Regions from separate parts of the Roseiflexus sp. RS-1 genome, predicted to be linked through region 4. Evidence: riboswitches for the same ligand, from Rfam matches in the RefSeq annotation. Region 4 holds a riboswitch; each other region holds the start of a gene.

What was found. Region 4 has a riboswitch for thiamine pyrophosphate ahead of thiE (thiamine phosphate synthase). Riboswitches for the same ligand answer to the same signal wherever they lie in the genome.
Region 1: it holds a riboswitch for thiamine pyrophosphate, as region 4 does, so the genes downstream of both, ROSERS_RS03460 (thiamine-binding protein) here and thiE (thiamine phosphate synthase) in region 4, are expected to answer to the same signal.
Region 2: it holds a riboswitch for thiamine pyrophosphate, as region 4 does, so the genes downstream of both, tenA (thiaminase II) here and thiE (thiamine phosphate synthase) in region 4, are expected to answer to the same signal.
Region 3: it holds a riboswitch for thiamine pyrophosphate, as region 4 does, so the genes downstream of both, cytX (putative hydroxymethylpyrimidine transporter CytX) here and thiE (thiamine phosphate synthase) in region 4, are expected to answer to the same signal.

The regions. Positions count from the first base shown of each region.
Region 1 is NC_009523.1:834,475-838,906, reverse strand. Features, by position in the region: gene ROSERS_RS03470 (ABC transporter substrate-binding protein) at 1-956, opposite strand, end outside; gene ROSERS_RS03465 (ABC transporter permease) at 953-1,771, opposite strand; gene ROSERS_RS03460 (thiamine-binding protein) at 1,761-2,057, opposite strand; TPP riboswitch at 2,170-2,285, opposite strand; gene ROSERS_RS03455 (alpha/beta hydrolase) at 2,419-3,381, opposite strand; gene ROSERS_RS03450 (protein kinase domain-containing protein) at 3,406-4,432, opposite strand, start outside.
Region 2 is NC_009523.1:1,265,933-1,270,364, forward strand. Features, by position in the region: gene ROSERS_RS05295 (hypothetical protein) at 68-916, opposite strand; gene tenA (thiaminase II) at 913-1,569, opposite strand; TPP riboswitch at 1,688-1,789, opposite strand; gene ROSERS_RS05305 (DUF4058 family protein) at 1,868-2,662, opposite strand; gene ROSERS_RS05310 (DUF4058 family protein) at 2,732-3,526, opposite strand; gene ROSERS_RS05315 (DUF4058 family protein) at 3,596-4,384, opposite strand.
Region 3 is NC_009523.1:3,454,209-3,458,640, forward strand. Features, by position in the region: gene ROSERS_RS14260 (peptide ABC transporter substrate-binding protein) at 1-304, opposite strand, end outside; gene cytX (putative hydroxymethylpyrimidine transporter CytX) at 323-1,663, opposite strand; TPP riboswitch at 1,725-1,837, opposite strand; gene ROSERS_RS14270 (phosphoenolpyruvate hydrolase family protein) at 2,224-3,057, opposite strand; gene ROSERS_RS14275 (Tm-1-like ATP-binding domain-containing protein) at 3,060-4,286, opposite strand.
Region 4 is NC_009523.1:2,391,292-2,395,723, reverse strand. Features, by position in the region: gene ROSERS_RS10000 (CCA tRNA nucleotidyltransferase) at 240-1,619, shown strand; gene ROSERS_RS09995 (Hsp20/alpha crystallin family protein) at 1,712-2,161, shown strand; gene htpX (zinc metalloprotease HtpX) at 2,322-3,212, shown strand; TPP riboswitch at 3,434-3,548, shown strand; gene thiE (thiamine phosphate synthase) at 3,616-4,326, shown strand; gene thiM (hydroxyethylthiazole kinase) at 4,369-4,432, shown strand, end outside.

The DNA of each region.
Region 1 (4,432 bases), 1.6 Mb from region 4:
TCCGGCTCGATCATCCTGGCGATCAGCCCGCGATCCGCCATCCACTGCGCATAATCGCGCCAGACATCGAGTTTCTGCTCGCCCCAGCGCGGCGCTTCCGCCTGGTACTGCCCGGCAAGGTACTGCTGGCTGCGTTTGACCAGGGTTGCATCGAGTTCAGGCGCCGCCTTCAGCAGAATGTCGGCAGCTGCGTCGGGGTTCTCGATGGCAAAGCGATACCCCGCACTGGTGGCAGTCAGGAACTGGCGCACCAGATCGGGTTTTTCGGCGATCATCTTCTCGCTGGTGATCAACACGGGGGTGTAGTAATCCGGGATGCACTTGAGGTCGTTCATCATCAGGATCGTGAGCGGCGTCCCGCGCACCTCCGCCTCGATACCGGTCCAGCCCTTGAAAATCCAGACAAAATCGACATCGCCGCGCTCGGTGGCGACAAAGAAATCGGTGCTGCCGATATCGACGAATTCGACCTCGTTGAAGCGATCACCGGCGCCATCGCACTCCATCAACCCCTTGATCGTCGCCTGCTCGATGGGGGAGCCGAAGGCGCCGTATTTCTTGCCCGCGAAATCGCGCGGTCGCGTAATCCCCTCGTCGGCGCGACTGGCGAAGCCGCTGGTGTTGTGCTGAATGATCGCCGCAATCGACACGACCGGCACGCCTTCGACGCGCGCGTGGGTCACCGCTTCCTGGAACGAAATGCCAAAGTCGAGTTTGCCGGTCGCCACAAGTTGCTCAACCGTGCCCCCCTCCTGCGCGCCGAGGATCTCGACATCCAGCCCCTGTTCCTGGTAGTACCCCTTGTCGCGTGCAACGTACAATCCGGTATGGTTGGTATTCGGCGTCCAGTCCAGCCCCACGCGCACGGGGGTCAACTCCTTCGTCGGACTCGCCGGCGCCGCGCTGCACGCCGCCAGCACCAGCGCCGCCAGCACCACGATCCCTGTTCGTTTCATGGTTCGTCCCTCCACGATACTATCCAGCGCTCCAGCAGCGTCACCAGGGCGAACAGGACTATCGTCAGCAGCGATGTCACGAGTGCCGCGACGAAGACCTGATCGGTGCGAAAAGCGCGCAGCGAACGCGCGATGTAGACGCCAAGCCCGGCGCTCGCACCGATCCATTCAGCCAGCACCGCCCCAATAACGCTGTAGGTGATAGCGACTTTGATACCGGTGAAAATCGACGGCAGGGCGGCCGGCAGGCGCAACAGACGCAACAATTGCCAGTAATTCGCGCCCATTGCCTCCAGCAATCGCCGCTGATCGCGATCTGCCGCCTGAAGCCCATCGGCAGTGTTAACCACGATCGGAAAGAAGGTCACCAGCGCGACGACCAGCACCTTGGGGAGCATGCCGAACCCGAACCCTACCACCAGGAGCGGCGCAATCGCCACGATCGGCACCGTCTGCGATGTGACCAGCAGTGGATAGACGGCGCGCCGCAGCAGTGGCGAAGCATCGATCAGCACTCCCAGCGCAAAGCCGGTCACCAGCGCCAGCCCAAAGCCGGGAATGGTGACAGTCAGCGTCGCCGCGACGTGCTCACCCAGGATCGGCAGATTGCTGAACAGGGTGGTCAGGATGCGCGATGGCGGCGGCAGCAACCAGGCTGGCAGCGCCAGTTGCCATACGATGAGTTCCCATGCCGCTACCAGCGCGCTCAGCAGAACGAACGGCGGGAACGCCTGCGCCAGGCGTCGCCGCACCTCGCCGACGCGCCGCCCGATCGCCGTTTCCGGCGCGATCCGTTGCGCCTGCTCACTCCTCATACTTCGCCAGTTTCTCAGCGATTGTCGAACCGCGCGGGTCGTAATCCACCTTGATCAGTGTGAACACCCGTGTTGCGCCGGCAGCCAGCACCGCCTCCTGTGCGCGCTTGATCACCGTCATAATGTCGTCGTACTCTCCCTCGATGGTCGTCTCCATCGGACCCACCCGGTACGTCAGACCGCTTTCGGCAACCACCGCGATGGCTGCGTCCACTGCCGCATAGGTTGCGGCTTTATCCGGCAATCCGCCCGGCAACACCTCGAAACTGACGGTTATCGTCGCCACTGTCGCCTCCCTGTGAGCGTTCAATCCATCTTCGTCCTCTTGTGAGCGAAGAGAAGAGCGCTGCCCCCTGATGCAAAAACCGCCGCCCCCAGAAGTAGGGAGCGGCGGTTCATCAGTACACCGGTTGCATTCCCTACGCTGGTATGACCCAGGTCAGGTTCAAAGGGTCAGCGGCATTGTGGGGGCCGCACTCTCAGCCAGGCTCTCCTGGCTCCCCTAGCTGCGCCGTGCGCGGCGCTATCGATTGTTAAGCATAATGGTACGATAATCTGCGGGTCGTGTCAAATAGAACGTCAAAAAGGCTCTTGCATCCATGTTAAGTTTGTGCTAACATTCTGTTATCTCCTTCTCCTCTCTTCTCTCATCGAGGGCGTTCGACACGGTCGGGCGCCTTCGATGATTCATGGCGGAGGGCGCGGTCGTACAGCGGCAGGGTCAGGGCAATAAAACGATCAGCGGTGCGCCAGGTATGATCGCCATCCAGAATCACCGGGTCTTCCAACGCATTGGCAAGACCACGCGCGCGCAGGCATGCCAGCAGATGCTCACCGCGATAGTAGTTCGACTGCCATGGCTCCTGTGATTCCGGACCATATGCCACCACCCAGACGACGCGCGCGAGGGCGGCGGCATCACCGCGCAGGATCAGATTGGCGGCGTTGTGTTGGGCGATGAATGTCAGATCGCGCGGCACACCGTAGGCGGCGTCGAACATCGGATTGGCGATCACCCGGTCACGGCGACGCACACGCCGCCCCCGGTCGCAGGCGTACAGGAATGTGCCATCATACGCGCCAGCGCAGGCAAACAGATCGGGTCGCCGCGCCGCAACCGACAGCGCCATAGCGCCGCCGAGCGAAAAGCCGACGATGCCCCGCGCCCTTCCTTCGGGAATGACCGGGAAGTGTCGATCCACATACGGGATCAGATCATCGAAGAAGAAATCGGCGAAGCGCCCGCTGCCGATGCCGGTCGCGCCGTTCGCCAGGTGCGGCGCGCGCATGTTGACCAGCATGCCGGGGATGCGGTTATCATCGCTGGAGGTTCCGGGAAAGACAAGCGCCAACGGACCAACGCGCCCCGCGGCGCGCAGGTCTTCATAGACATCGATCACATTCCTGCCGTCGCGGGATCGATCCTCGAAAGGGTTGATCCATTCGCGCTCATGCCCGCGGAGCAGATAGATCGCCGGCGCCGGACAGCGTTCATCGACATCGGGCGGAATGTAGATGAAGAAACTGCGCGAAATACCGAGCGCCGGGCTGAAGAACGTGACATGACGGGCGCGAGGATCATAGGTGACGGGCAGCGAAGCGTATGGCACGGCGATTCCCGAATAACGTGCAGTTCACTGCCCCAGGCGTTCCAGTTCCTGTTGTGCGAAACTGTTTCCTTTTTCGACAGCGGTGCGATATGCCTGCTTCGCCTCCTCCACACGCCCCAACTGTTCGAGCGTCAATCCGAGCCAGTAGTAATTGCTGCCATCGAGTGGCTGAATCTCGATGGCGCGACGAAAACTGCTCTCGGCATCGGTGAAGCGCCCCATGTTGTAGTACGTCCAGCCAATGCCAAAATGCGCATCTCCCTGGTCTTCCTTAATCGCCAGCGACCGCTGAAGCGTGTCGAGCGCCTGATCGTACTGCCCCAACGCCGACTGCGCCCATCCAAGACCGGTAATCGCGTTGACGAAACGATCATTGCGGTCCAGCGCTTCGCGGAAACGATCCTCTGCGCGCTGAAAGAGCGCCGTCTGCGCTGCGCTGCCGCTTTCTGCTGCGAACGCCTTGCTCAGATGCGTCCATCCAAGGCGCGCGAAGAGTTCAGGGACATACGGCGCCACAGTGGTCGCCTGCTCCAGGGTGGCGATAGCGCCGTCGAAGTCGGGCGGCGAGAGTCCCAGCAGCGCGTAACTCTTGCCAATATGTGCATCGGTATCCTGCGGGTTCAGTTCGATCGCTTTATCGAACTCTGCCACAGCGCCGGTATAATCCTCCAAAAAATAGAGGTTCCAGCCAAGCCCGGCGTGCGCATGCCCATTGACCGGATCGATATCCTGGGCACGCTCGAACTGTTGCCGCGCCAGATCGAGCAGCGACACGGCTTCCTGACGGTTGCCGCGCTGCAGCGCACTCGCGCCCTGGTCGTTGTAGAAGTAGCCGAGGTTAGAGTGGAAGACAGCGATCTGCCCCTGGAGACCGATAGCGCGATTAAATTCATCGCCGCCGCGTGCAACCATCGCTGCATCGTTACTGAACAGATACTGATACCAGTAGACAACGCCGCGTGCATTGTGCGCCAGCGCCTGGATCAGATTGTCCCGTCCGGCTGCTTTTTCGAGCGCGATTTCGGCATCATCGATCGCTTCGGCGAGCATG
Region 2 (4,432 bases), 1.1 Mb from region 4:
GTATACGCCGGGAGTGCGACGCAAATACGTTTTTCTGAATGGAAACCAGCGCGTGTGTGCCGAATGGCTATGCCTGAATCGTCTCCATCACGCGTCGGATCGTTTGTTCCGCCTGGGCGCGATACGTGGCACGCAGCGTTTCCAGATCGGGAAAGGGGCGTTCAATGATAAAAGGAAGGGTGCGAGTCGGTGCGCCAAAGGCGCTGCTGATCGCGGCAAGCGTTTGCGCCTGCCGGCGGGTGACCTTTGCTGGATCGGCATAGAAGTCGAGCAGATGTTCATTCGCACCGAAATCATCGATCACCAGAATCTGATCCGGTTCGATGGCAAGTCCGGCACGCACGCGACTCCAGAACAGCGCACCTTCTTTGTGCGCGCCAAGGTCGGCAGAGTTGGCGAGCGCGACGGTGTGGGGTGGAAGGGAGGCAGACGCGCTCCCATCGATCAACACCCGACCTGATGCATCCGTCTGCAATGCCGCCGCGCGCCATCCCATCGCCGCGATCTGCTGTGCGATATGCGCCGTCGCTTCGGCGTAGTGGTCGGTGGCGATCAGCGGCGCGACGCTGTTCGCCGATTGCAACGCATCGAACAGCGCGCGCCATACCGGGTCGATGACGGAAGCCTGCATATACGCTTGAACGAACTGTTCAGCGCGGCGAAGCGCATCATCGAACGCAACGTGCGGGGGATGCACACGCTGCGCCACCAGGTACGCATACGGGGTGCGCGTCGTGCTTCCGATCTCCCATGTCGGTTTCACGACATCGTTCCAGTAGCGCGCACCATCCACGCCCAATTCCCACAGCCCGGAATGCCGCAGCGCCTGCTCCAGGCGATCCGGCATTCCGAAGCAGACCGCTTCCAGGCTCAGCACCCCGGAAAAGTCCAGCACCAGCAGCGTGCGTTGTGTCATGACGGCAACCAGGCTTCAAGCCGGTACGCGCTATCCCAGAACATCCACTCCAGCCGCGAAGAAGAGACGAAAGCGGCGCGCATCCGCTCTTTCTGCGTCTCCGAGGCGTGATCGGCAATCCTGTCGGTCAGCGCAATGGCGCGATCAACCCATTCGCCGAACTCCTGACCGGCATACGTATCGATCCATTTCTGATAGGGGTTATTCGGCGCTGCGCGCTTGTAAATATCGTGTCCCACTTCGCGGTAGATCCAGAAACAGGGGAGAAGCGCAGCCATCCCTTCCTGGTAACTGCGACAGGCGGTTGTCGCCAGCAGGAAGTTGGTATAGGCGAAGCACGAAGGCGACTGCTGGCGGGTTGGCGTCTCGATCCCAAACTCGTGGAAGTATGACGTGTGCAGCGCACGTTCGACCACTGCCACGCCCTCGGCGAAACGCACGAACTGGAGCAACGCTTCTTCATCGGGAGCGCGTCCAGCCATCGTCGCCAGCGCACGTGCAAAATCGGACAGGTAGAGCGCGTCCTGCTGCATGTAGAATGCAAACTTTTCGCGCGGGAGCGTGCCCTGCGCCAGTTCCTCATTGAACGGGTGCCGGATGATCGCCTGGTAGATGTCGGTGATTGACGACCAGAGCGTTTCGGTGAAGCGCATCGCGTTCCCTCCTTTTTGCGCAAACTGTGAAAAGGTTTGACCGTGTTTCCGTCGGGGAACGCACAATGGAGAGGCTGCGCACCGTGAAGGAGATGAAAACGGCGACCGGCAGAAGAAGCCGATGACCGGTTCCGATTTCCTACGCCGGCATTACCCGGATCAGGTGCGAAGGGTAACTTCTCAGCCTCGCTCTGTCAGCGAAGCGCCCCTACGGAACGGTATGGAGTATACGCATGATGACAGCGACTGTCAAGACGCTGTGCAACATTCCTGTCGGATGCTGGCAGGATTGAGAGGACTACGGACGCAATCCGCGGGCGCGCAGATGGGCATCGAGCCAGGCGGCTTCGTCCGGCGTCAGGTCGGGAGGCGGCGGCGGTTGGCGGTAATCGATCCGCAGATCGTAGCGCGCATTGCGATACACCTGGTGCAGCAGTTGGGTGAGCGGCAGCGGCGTATCCGGGTCGGGGCGACGCAGCGGCACGGGAACGGTGGGCAGCGGTCGGTCGAGCGGGCAAACCCAGATATCGACGGCGGGCCAGCGTTCGGCGCGACTGAGGAAGACGAAGTAAGGCGCGGGAGGGAGCGGGTCGGGGCGCGCCAGGCGCGGACGCCGACCGCCGCGCAGCAGGTCGATTTCGAGCAAATGGACGCCGCTGCGAAACAGGTCCTGCCGCTTCTGCTCGTAAGCGTCGGCGCCGTCAGGCGTGGGGCGCTTGTTGGCCGGGGAGAGGAGTTCGATGGCAGTGACGAGGGTCTCATCGGCGACGGCGCGGAGTTCGACGCGGGCATAGCGGGTGGGAATGTCGAGGAGCGCCGCGCCGGTGAGCGACGGGGCGTCGACGGCGGCGGGCAGGACGGCGACGGCGGCAGGGTCGCGTTCATAGACGCCGACATCGGGAACGAGCGCACGGCGCGGGGCGGCGATCTCAATCTGCTCAAGCGCGACGTAGGGCGTGATCTGCGCAATGTACCCCGGCGCAATCCGCGCCTGAAGATAGTCGCGTATAGCAGTAATCAGCCCGATATGGACATCGGGCCACAGGCTTGATCGCTCCAGATACGGATCCATCCCCGGAAACGGCGGTTCCATACGCACCTCCTGCTGCGTTATGATACCACGCTCCGCCCGCTCGCGCATTGCCGACGAAGGGCAGGTTGGCTACGGACGCAAGCCGCAGGCGCGCAGATGGGCATCGAGCCAGGCGGCTTCGTCCGGCGTCAGGTCGGGAGGCGGCGGCGGTTGGCGGTAATCGATCCGCAGATCGTAGCGCGCATTGCGATACACCTGGTGCAGCAGTTGGGTGAGCGGCAGCGGCGTATCCGGGTCGGGGCGACGCAGCGGCACGGGAACGGTGGGCAGCGGTCGGTCGAGCGGGCAAACCCAGATATCGACGGCGGGCCAGCGTTCGGCGCGACTGAGGAAGACGAAGTAAGGCGCGGGAGGGAGCGGGTCGGGGCGCGCCAGGCGCGGACGCCGACCGCCGCGCAGCAGGTCGATTTCGAGCAGATGGACGCCGCTGCGAAACAGGTCCTGCCGCTTCTGCTCGTAAGCGTCGGCGCCGTCGGGAGTAGGGCGCTTGTTGGCGGGGGAGAGAAGTTCGATGGCGGTGACGAGGGTCTCATCGGCGACGGCGCGGATTTCGACACGGGCATAGCGAGTAGGAATGTCGAGGAGCGCCGCGCCGGTGAGCGACGGGGCGTCGATGGCGGCGGGCAGGACGGCGACGGCGGCAGGGTCGCGTTCATAGACGCCGACATCGGGGACGAGCGCACGGCGCGGGGCGGCGATCTCAATCTGCTCCAGCGCAACATAGGGGGCGATCTGCGCAATGTACCCCGGCGCGATCCGCGCCTGAAGATAGTCACAGATGGCGCTGATGATCCGATGGTGAACATCGGGCCACAGGCTTGATCGTTCCAGATACGGATCCATCCCCGGAAACGGCGGTTCCATACGCGCCTCCTGCTGCGTTATGATACCACGCTCTACCGGCTCGCGCATCGCCGACGAAGGGCAGGTCGGTTACGGACGCAAGCCGCAGGCGCGCAGATGGGCATCGAGCCAGGCGGCTTCGTCCGGCGTCAGGTCGGGGGGCGGCGGCGGTTGGCGGTAATCGATCTCAAGATCGTAGCGCGCTCGACGATAGGTTTCGCGGATTGCCGCACCAATATCGAGGCGCACATCAGGATCGGGCGCCTGCAACGGAACCGGTACTGGCGTCATCGGCGTGCGCAGCGACAGGGGCCAGATGTCGATATACGGGCGGCGCTGCACACGACTGAGGAAGATGAAATACGACGCTTCAGGCAATGGGCGTGCAACCTGTGGACGCTTACCGCCGCGCAACAGGTCGATTTCGAGGAGGTGCGCCGTGCTAAAAAAAATCTCCTGGCGTTTTTTCTCGTAAGCGTCGGCGCCATCGAGGCCAGGGCGCTTGTTCGCCGGGGAGAGGAGTTCAATCGCAGTAACCAGCGTCTGATCGCGTACCGTGCGAATCTCAATGCGACCATACTCGACCGGAACGAGCATTGCTGCCGGCGGACTCAGCGGGGCTTCTTCGACCACGGCAACGCCTGTGTACGGCAGGTTGAGATGATCACGATCAAGAACCGCAACATCCGGTGCAATCTTGCGCACCGGCGCGATCTCGACGCTCTCGAAGGCGACGTATGGCGTAATAACCGCCCGGTAGCGCGGTGGAAGTTGCTCCTGAATCTGGTCGCAGAAAACCGTAATCAGGCGATGATGAACATCGGGCCATAAGCCGGGATCTTCAAGATACGGATCCATCCCCGGAAACGGCGGTTCCATACGCGCCTCCTGTGTGGTGCAAGTTCCATGATAACACAGACGCGTATA
Region 3 (4,432 bases), 1.1 Mb from region 4:
AGCGAGCCAGTGGTTCAAGCATAACCGTAGCGCCGTTAAAGTCCTTGACGCCGGTCGCCAGATGCGGGTTAAGCGTCGTTACCGCCTGCCAGGAGAGAATTGTGAGTTTCCCTCCAGTCCGGGGGGCTGCGGTTGGCGCGTTCGTTGGAGCCAGCGCTACAGTTGGTTGCGGTACATCGGTTGCCTGCACTGCTGGCGCCGTGGGTTGCTGAACCTGGGGCTGTTGAGAACCACCACACGCCACCAGCGCCACCACCATCACTACCGGAAGAATCGCCTGCATCAAAACCCATCTGCGAAACATCCGAACCTCCTGTGCCACTCAATAGGGGACGCGAGTCAGGCGCTGTTGTCGAACCAGGCGCAAACCCGTGTAAAGCAGAAAGGTAATGACAAAACTCGGAATGCTTGCCCCGATCTGTGGTGCCCATTGTGTAATCGCCTGATAGACCAGTATCCCAACCAGCCACGCCGCCAATCCGCCCCCTTGCCACTCCAGGCGCCGATCACCCACAAGGGCAGTCTGATCCGACGCCCGCTGGCGAATGACAAAATAGTCGGCCAGTACAACGCCAAACAGCGGCACAAAGAGCGAACCGATGAGGAGCAAGAAGTTGAAGTATTCACCCATTGTGAGAGATGTTGCAAATAAGAAGCCAACTGCACCAATAATCACGATCAAGAGACGTTGACCGATTTGTGGGAAAATGTTCTGAATCGAAATAGCCGCCGAGTAGATGTCAGCAAACGCATTGTCGGTTTCATCAACCAGGATGACCGCAAGTGCTACAATGCCACCGGTCATGGTCATAATTGCGGTGATGAGATGATCAGGCGTAGGTTCGCTTACATTCGCCGTTAACAAGAAGAGAGCGCCAAGCGTATAAAACCAGACATTGGTCAGGGCAAAGCCGAAATATGTGCCCCAAAAACTATCCCGCGAACGACGCACAAACCGGTTATAATCGGCAACGAGCGGGAGCCACGAGATTGGCATTGCCGCTACCAAATCCACTCCGAGCCAAAACGGCATCTCTCCCGTTCCTGGCCGATTAAGCAGCGCAATGATATCGTAGCGGGTAAAAAGGTAGACTGTCATCCAAATGGTCACACTGTAGACGATCCAAATCCCAAATTTCTCGAGCCACTCCCGCACGACCACCAGCGGTCCGCCAAGGGCCAACAGAGTGCACCAGACTGAGAAGACCGCCACCCAGAGATAATGGTTACTAAAACCAAATAGCGCCTGACCCACCTGATCGGCAGCCAAACCGATCACCCACAGCTCGAAGGCCGTCCAGCCAATTAACTGCACGATATTGAAAATTGTCGCCAGATAAGAACCTCGTCGCCCAAGCACGGGGCGGAGCAAAACCATTGTAGGCACGCCGTGATCACTCCCTAACACCCCAACTAATGCCAACAAGAGTGTGCCAATTGCGGTACCGACTAAAATAGCAAGTAGTGCTTGCGGCAAACTCAAGCCAGGAACCAACAGTGCACCGGCTTCCAACACTAGCAATCCGACGCCAAGACTCGACCACAATACGAAGATGTCAAACCATCGCAGGCGACGATGTTCGGCAGGAACAGGATCAATTCCCCATGTTGGTGGAGCTTGCAGACGCGGTAGCCACTTGTAGAAACGAGTTTGTAGTGACATACTCTTCCTCCAACTAAAAACGCCACCTGCGAAGGGTGGCGTGAATGCCAGACATGAGCTGGCTTTACTACCGTGTATTCCCTTCGCTGGTATTACCCAGATCAGGTTCATGAGGTCGATGGTGGATTTGACCATCCTCTCAGCCCGGTCCTCCGAGCTCCCTCATACACGCTTATTCAGTTGTGCCGGGGTCAGCGCGGTGTCTACTATACACTGCTGCCTCTCTATCTGTCAAGTCGCTCAACACGACGAAAGCAACCAGAAAAGCGACCCTCACCCCCTCGCCTCGGATAGAAGATCTCTCCCCTTGTAGGAGAAGGGTGCTGGAGAACAAGGGATACGGGCGCGGCAGAATACGGAACATTCATGGTAACAACGTGACTGGCTGATCGGATCGCATCTCATTAGGTGAATGATCCGACATTATCCTCTAACCGGCGCTGCGGTCGGTTGGGAGAGGGGCGATGGAAGCGATCCGCACGCACTGATACACAGAGCGATGCACACGACGAGAGCAGTGAGATGTTTCATTAATCACCTGCCGTTGGATTGAGCGTGTTTTACCGGGCAAGAGTCAGATGCTTGAACGCCTCGACCTGCGCGCGGATGGCGCGTTCCGTCGGCAGGCGCTCGATGCTCGAAGCGCCGAAGAATCCAGCAATCCCCGGCATGCGGCGCAGTGCCATGCCGACCTGTTCGGGTTCGTCGAACGGTCCGCCGTGACAGATCACAATAATGTCGGATCGCACCTGACGGCCAGCCTCAGCGATCTCCATCACCCGCTCGATGGCTTCGTCGAGAGTCAGAGCAACGCCAGCGCCAATGCTTCCTGAAGTGGTCAACCCGACATGCGCCACCAGTTGATCAGCGCCGGCGCGCACCATCTCGCGCGCCTGATCGGGATCGAACACATACGGTGACGTAAACAGGTCCATCTGGTGCGCCAGATGGATCATTTCGATCTCTTTGTCGTATCCCATCCCGGTGGCTTCCAGGTTCGCGCGGAAATTGCCGTCGATAAGCCCGACGGTGGGGAAGTTCTGCACGCCCGAAAAGCCAATCTCACGCAACTGCTTGAGAAACACCGGCATCAGGCGAAACGGATCGGTGCCACACACCCCCGCAAGCACAGGCGTATGCTTCACAACCGGCAACACCTCGTTTGCCATCTCAACCACAATGGCATTCGCATCACCATACGGCATCAGCCCTGCCAGTGATCCCCGTCCCGCCATGCGATAGCGCCCTGAGTTATAGATGATAATGATATCCGCGCCCCCTGCTTCTGCGAATTTGGCAGAAATCCCTGTACCAGCGCCTGCGCCGACAATCGGTTTACCGGCAGCGATCTGTGCGCGCAAGCGCTGGAGAATTTCCTCACGTGTGAATGCCATTATTATGCCTCCTGACGGCTCTGTGCGATCAGGTCCAGCAGCGTTCGCGCGACCTGACCGGAAAACGCTGGATCGTTAATATTCGCATCGATTTCGATATACGGAATGTCGGGTCTGAGATTCTTCCTGATCGTCGCAAAACACGCCTGATCGGCGTCAGGATCCCAGAACTCGCCGCCGGGACTATCCAGCATCGAGACCCCTTTGAGCGGGATCAGGACTGCCACCGGGCCACGCGACTCATTCGCGGCACGGGCAATCATGGCGCCAATGGCGACATTTTCTTCGACGCTGGTGCGCATCAGGGTAACGTTCGGGTTCCACCGGTAGAGTCTGCGCCCACGATACGTTTCAGGAACTGTGTCGATGCCCCAGAAGTTTGCCATATCGACGCACCCCGGAACCAGCACCGTCGGAATGCCAGCGTGCGCCGCAGCCAGGCAGCGCTGCGGTCCGGCGCTCAATACACCGCCGCAGACTTCATCGGCAAGCTCTGTCGTTGTTATGTCAAGTGATGCAGTAATATACCCATCAGTAATCAAACCTTCCATTGCTCTGCCGCCTGTGCCGGTCGCGTGGAAGACGAGGACTTCATACCCGGCTTCTTCGAGGAGGCTGCGGGCGTGATCCACTGCTGCGGTGGTGTTGCCGAACATCGACGCAACGATCAACGGCGCATCACGCTGCGTCTGCGGCGCTTCCATACTCACCATACCGCTGATGGCGCCGGCAGCGTTCGTGTAAATCGTGCGACTGATACGATTGATGCCTGCTACATCGACAACCGAGGGCATGAAGGTGATATCTTTCGTGCCCGCATACGCAGACACATCACCGCCGCCGACGGTCGAAACCATCACCTTGGGCACGCCGACCGGCAAGGTACGCATTGCAGCCGTTGCAATCGATGTGCCGCCCGAGCCGCCCATGCTCAGCATACCGTGCAGCCGCCCTTCGTCATACAGACGCCGCACGATCTTTGCCAGCCCTTCCGCCATCACCCGCATGGCTTCATCTTTGTGGTTGCCATCCGCCAGCGTCGCCAGATCGCCATTCCCCGCCGCTGCTACTTCGGCGCGCGAAATATCAGGCGAACATGCCGGTTCACCCATGACGCCGAAATCGATCACCAGTGTCTGTAACCCGCGCTGCGCGATCAGGTCGCGCACGAATGCGAACTCTCTACCTTTGGTATCCAGTGCGCCTGCAAGTACGACGGTCCTGGTCATAGGTCGAGCCTTTCCAGATCAGACGGAGATTAGGAAGACAGGTCTCTGTTCAAGGGGAGCGTTAGTTGGGAGCGATCAGCGACGTTCTGCGTTCCGGCGCGCCTTTGCCCGACCTGTAAACCCTGATCGGGCAAGGAACCAGTCGC
Region 4 (4,432 bases):
CCATTTCAAGAAGCGATCAGTCGTGTGGGCGCTCTGACGTGGAACGACCCGGCGCCATTATACCGCGTAACCGTTCTGGTACGAGCATCTCATGTTCCGATGGGGGCGGCAAGACGTACCGTGCTACAATGTCTCTCTGGTTCGGGTTGCTCTGGTGTGGATGCGGGTGCAGCGCACCTTTCATCCATGCAACACGAACCTTCTGAGCAGGCGACAGAAGTTGCGGAGATGGAAGTTCTATGCTTCAGCCGTCCTGGTATGCTCTCCTTGAACGTCTCGATCCGCTCTTCGCTGCAATGATGCGCGTCGGCGGGCATCCGCTGCTCGTGGGTGGAGCGGTGCGTGATCTGTTGCTCGGTCTCACGCCGACCGATATCGATATCGAGGTCTATGGCGTTGATGGGCAAACGCTTGCCGCTGCGCTTGCGCCATTCGGTCGCGTCAATGTCGTTGGGCGATCATTCGGCGTACTGAAAATGCGTCTCGATGAGTATGAGGTGGATGTGGCGTTGCCGTCGCGACGCCATCCGCTGCCTGATGAGGAGACCGGTGCGTTGCCGGATTACGACCCATCACTGACGCCGCGCGAGGCGCTGGCGCGACGCGATTTCACGATCAACGCGCTGGCGCTGACGCCATCCGGCGATCTGATCGACTATTTTGGCGGTCGCGCGGACCTCGAGGCGCGGGTATTACGTCACACCTCCGAGGCATTCGGCGATGATCCGCTGCGAGTGTTGCGCGCGATGCAGTTTGCTGCACGCTTTGCCATGCGTCTGGCGCCGGAGACGGCTGCGTTGTGCCGCACGTTGTTGTCGCAGGCTGCCGGTCTGCCGCCGGATCGCATCTGGCGGGAATGGCAGAAATGGGCGCTCCTCGGCGTGTTCCCATCTGCCGGGTTGCGCGCACTCGACGAATCGGGATGGCTGGCGCTCTACCCGGAACTTGCCGCGCTCCAGGGATGCCCGCAGCATCCCCGTTACCACCCTGAGGGGGATGTGTGGACGCACACGTTGCACGTCTGTGATGCTGCGGTGCGGATCGCCGACCGCGATGCGCTCGATGGTCATGAACGCCTGACACTGATCGTTGCGGCGCTGTGCCACGACCTGGGAAAACCGCCAACCACGGTGATCGATGACGATGGCATCCCGCGTAGCATCGGGCATTCGGAAGCGGGCGTGTCGTTGACCCAGACGTTTCTGGTGCGCATTGGCGCGCCGCACTGGATCGAGCGCCGGGTGACGCCGCTGGTGCGCGAACATCTGGCGCATCTCAATGTGCAACCCACACCGCGCGTTGTGCGGCGGCTGGCGCATCGTCTTGCGCCAGCGACTCTGCAACAGTGGGAGCGCCTGGTGGAAGCTGACGCCTCTGGACGTCCGCCGTGTCCGCCGGATCGACCAGCGGCGGCATTTCTGGCGGTTGCCGAAGCGGAAGGCGCAGCGATGAGCCGCCCGGCGCCACTGGTGCGCGGGCGTGACCTGATTGCGGCGGGGGTTGCGCCAGGACCGCGCCTGGGAGCGTTGCTGCGGCGCGCCTATGAAGCGCAGCTCGACGGGGTGTTCAGCACAGCGGAAGAAGGGGTGACGTGGGTGTTGCAGACCGATGAGGTTTGACGCAACACTAATGTTTTTCTGACACAATTCTAACGTAGAGACACTAATATACATAATCGAAAACACCAGATGCCACAAGGAGGTGAGGACCAATGACAACCGCGTTGACTCGTTTCGAGCCATTCGCTGAAGCGCTGCGGCTGTCGGACGCAGTCGAGCAACTGCTGAACGAGAGCTGGGTGATGCCACGGAGCTTCTTCAGCGGTTGGGCAGGAACGTCGCGCATTCCGTTGGACCTCTACGAAACTGATGAGGCATACGTGGTGACGGCGCTCATGCCGGGTGTTCCCAGCGACAAGATCGATATCCAGCTCGAACAGAACACGCTCACCATTCGTGGTGAGGTGCATGCTGAGCAGCCGAAGGATGCGCACTATCTGATCCAGGAGCGCGCGAGCGGCAAGATCGAGCGGAGCGTCCGTCTACCCGCGACGGTAGACGCAGACAAGATCTCGGCGTCGCTCAACGATGGTGTGCTGACCATCCGGCTGCCGAAAGTCGAGCATGCTCGACCGCACCGCATCACCATCCAGGCTGCGTAATAACGTGCGATTGATGCATGCATACCGCAGCCCCAGGCGGTGATAAGGCTGACAGGCAATCCGGGAGCCGGTTCAGGCTCAATGGGACTGCGGGCAACGAACGTGCCGGGCAATTTATATGCCCGGCTTTCTTCTAACCTTTACTGATGGGGATCTGGCAATGACGAGACTGACGAATACATTGAAAACGACAGCCCTGCTGGCGACTCTGACCGTGCTGCTGGTTCTGGCGGGCCAGTGGTTTGGCGGGACGCAGGGTATGCTGATTGCTTTCCTGATTGCCGTCTTGATGAACGGCGGGGCATACTGGTTTTCCGACAAACTGGCGTTGAGCATGGCAGGCGCGCGGGAGGTCGACCGGTACGAAGCGCCGCGTCTCTACCAGATGGTTGCTCAACTGGCGCAGCGCGCCAATCTGCCGATGCCGCGCGTCTATCTGATCGACTCGGCGGCGCCAAATGCATTTGCGACCGGGCGCAGTCCAAAGCATGGCGCGGTTGCAGTGACAACCGGGTTGCTGCAACTGCTGAATGATAACGAAGTTGCTGCGGTCATTGCGCACGAGTTGGGGCATATCAAGAACCGGGACACGTTGATCAGCACAATTGCGGCAACGTTTGCCGGCGCCGTGGCAATTCTGGCGGATATGGCGCAGTGGGCGCTGTTGCTTGGCGGGTTTGGACGTCACGACGATGAGGGAGAGGATAGCGGGGTTGCAGGAGTGGTGGGCGGATTGCTGCTCATCCTGGTTGCGCCAATTGCAGCGACGTTGATCCAGCTGGCGATTTCGCGCACACGCGAGTTTGAGGCTGATGCCGCAGGCGCGACGATCAGCGGTGAACCGCTGGCGCTGGCTTCGGCGCTGCGCAAAATTGAGGCATGGAAGCAGCAACTGCCGCTGGCGACCAATCCGGCGATGGCTAACCTGTATATCATCAACCCGCTCGACGGCGGCGCAATCGTCCGTCTCTTCAGCACGCATCCGCCAACCGAAGAGCGCATCGCGCGGTTGGAGCAGATGGCATTCCACCGACGCGCGCTGGTCTGGTAACCCGCGCCTGGGAGCGCGAGCGTCCCGCCCGCACCGCTGGGTGCGCGGGCGTCGCTGGGTGCGCGGGCGTCGCTGGGTACGCGGGCGTCCCGCCCGCACCGCGTTTGGACGGCGTTCACCGGGCGAGCAACTAATCTGGGAAACATCTTGCCATCCGTCGCAGCATCGTGTATCATACCGTTAACTGCCTGTTGACAATTGTATAAAAATGCGCCGGTAAACGGCGCCACTGGGGGAGCCAGGCGAGCCTGGCTGAGAGTGCGGCCCCATCGATGCCGCAGACCCTTTGAACCTGACCTGGGTCATACCAGCGTAGGGAAGTGTCCAGACCAGAGTCTGCCGCTGATCCACGTTGGTGGGGTCAGCGGCAGTTTTGTTTCTGGCGCTTCAGGAGGGTACCGCTATGGTTCTGTCCACCCTGATCGAACCACTCCCGTCGGTCCAGTCTGATCCGATACCGTTTCCATCTGGAGGAGGTATTGTCTACGTCATTACCGACCGGCGCGCAGCTGGAGAGCGTGCGCTGACGGATATTGTGAGTGCAGCGTTGCGTGGTGGCGCGCATGTGATTCAACTCCGCGACAAGGACGTGCCGGCGCGCGACATGGTTGCACTGGGGCAGGCGTTACTTCCGCTCACCCGCGATGCCGGAGTCCCGCTCATCGTCAACGACCGTGTCGATGTCGCGCTGGCGCTCGATGCCGATGGCGTCCATGTCGGTCAGGACGATATTCCGGCGGAAATGGTGCGGCGGATCATCGGTCCGGAACGCATTCTCGGCGTATCGGTCGCAACGGTCGAGCAGGCGCAGCGCGCGATGGACGCTGGCGCGACGTATGTCAGTGTCGGCGATCTTTTCGGGACGCCGAGTAAACCGGATGCGGGACCACCCATCGGGCTGGAACCGCTGGCGGAGATTGCCCGCACGGTCAACCTGCCGGTGCTGGGCATCGGCGGCATCAACCTCGCAAATGCCGCTTCGGTTATTCGGGCAGGCGCTGTTGGCGTGGCGGTCATCTCGGCGGTGATCGGCGCGCCAGACCCTGAAGCAGCAACGCGGGCACTCCATGCCGTCATTGCGTCAGCGCTCGATGAACGTGCACGCGCCGGGTAGTCGATATGAGGACGATATGCTTCTACCAAAAGGAGGCGCACGATGGATCCTATCAACCAGCGCATTGGTGACATGCTTGCTCGCATTCGCGCAACCAGACCGTTGA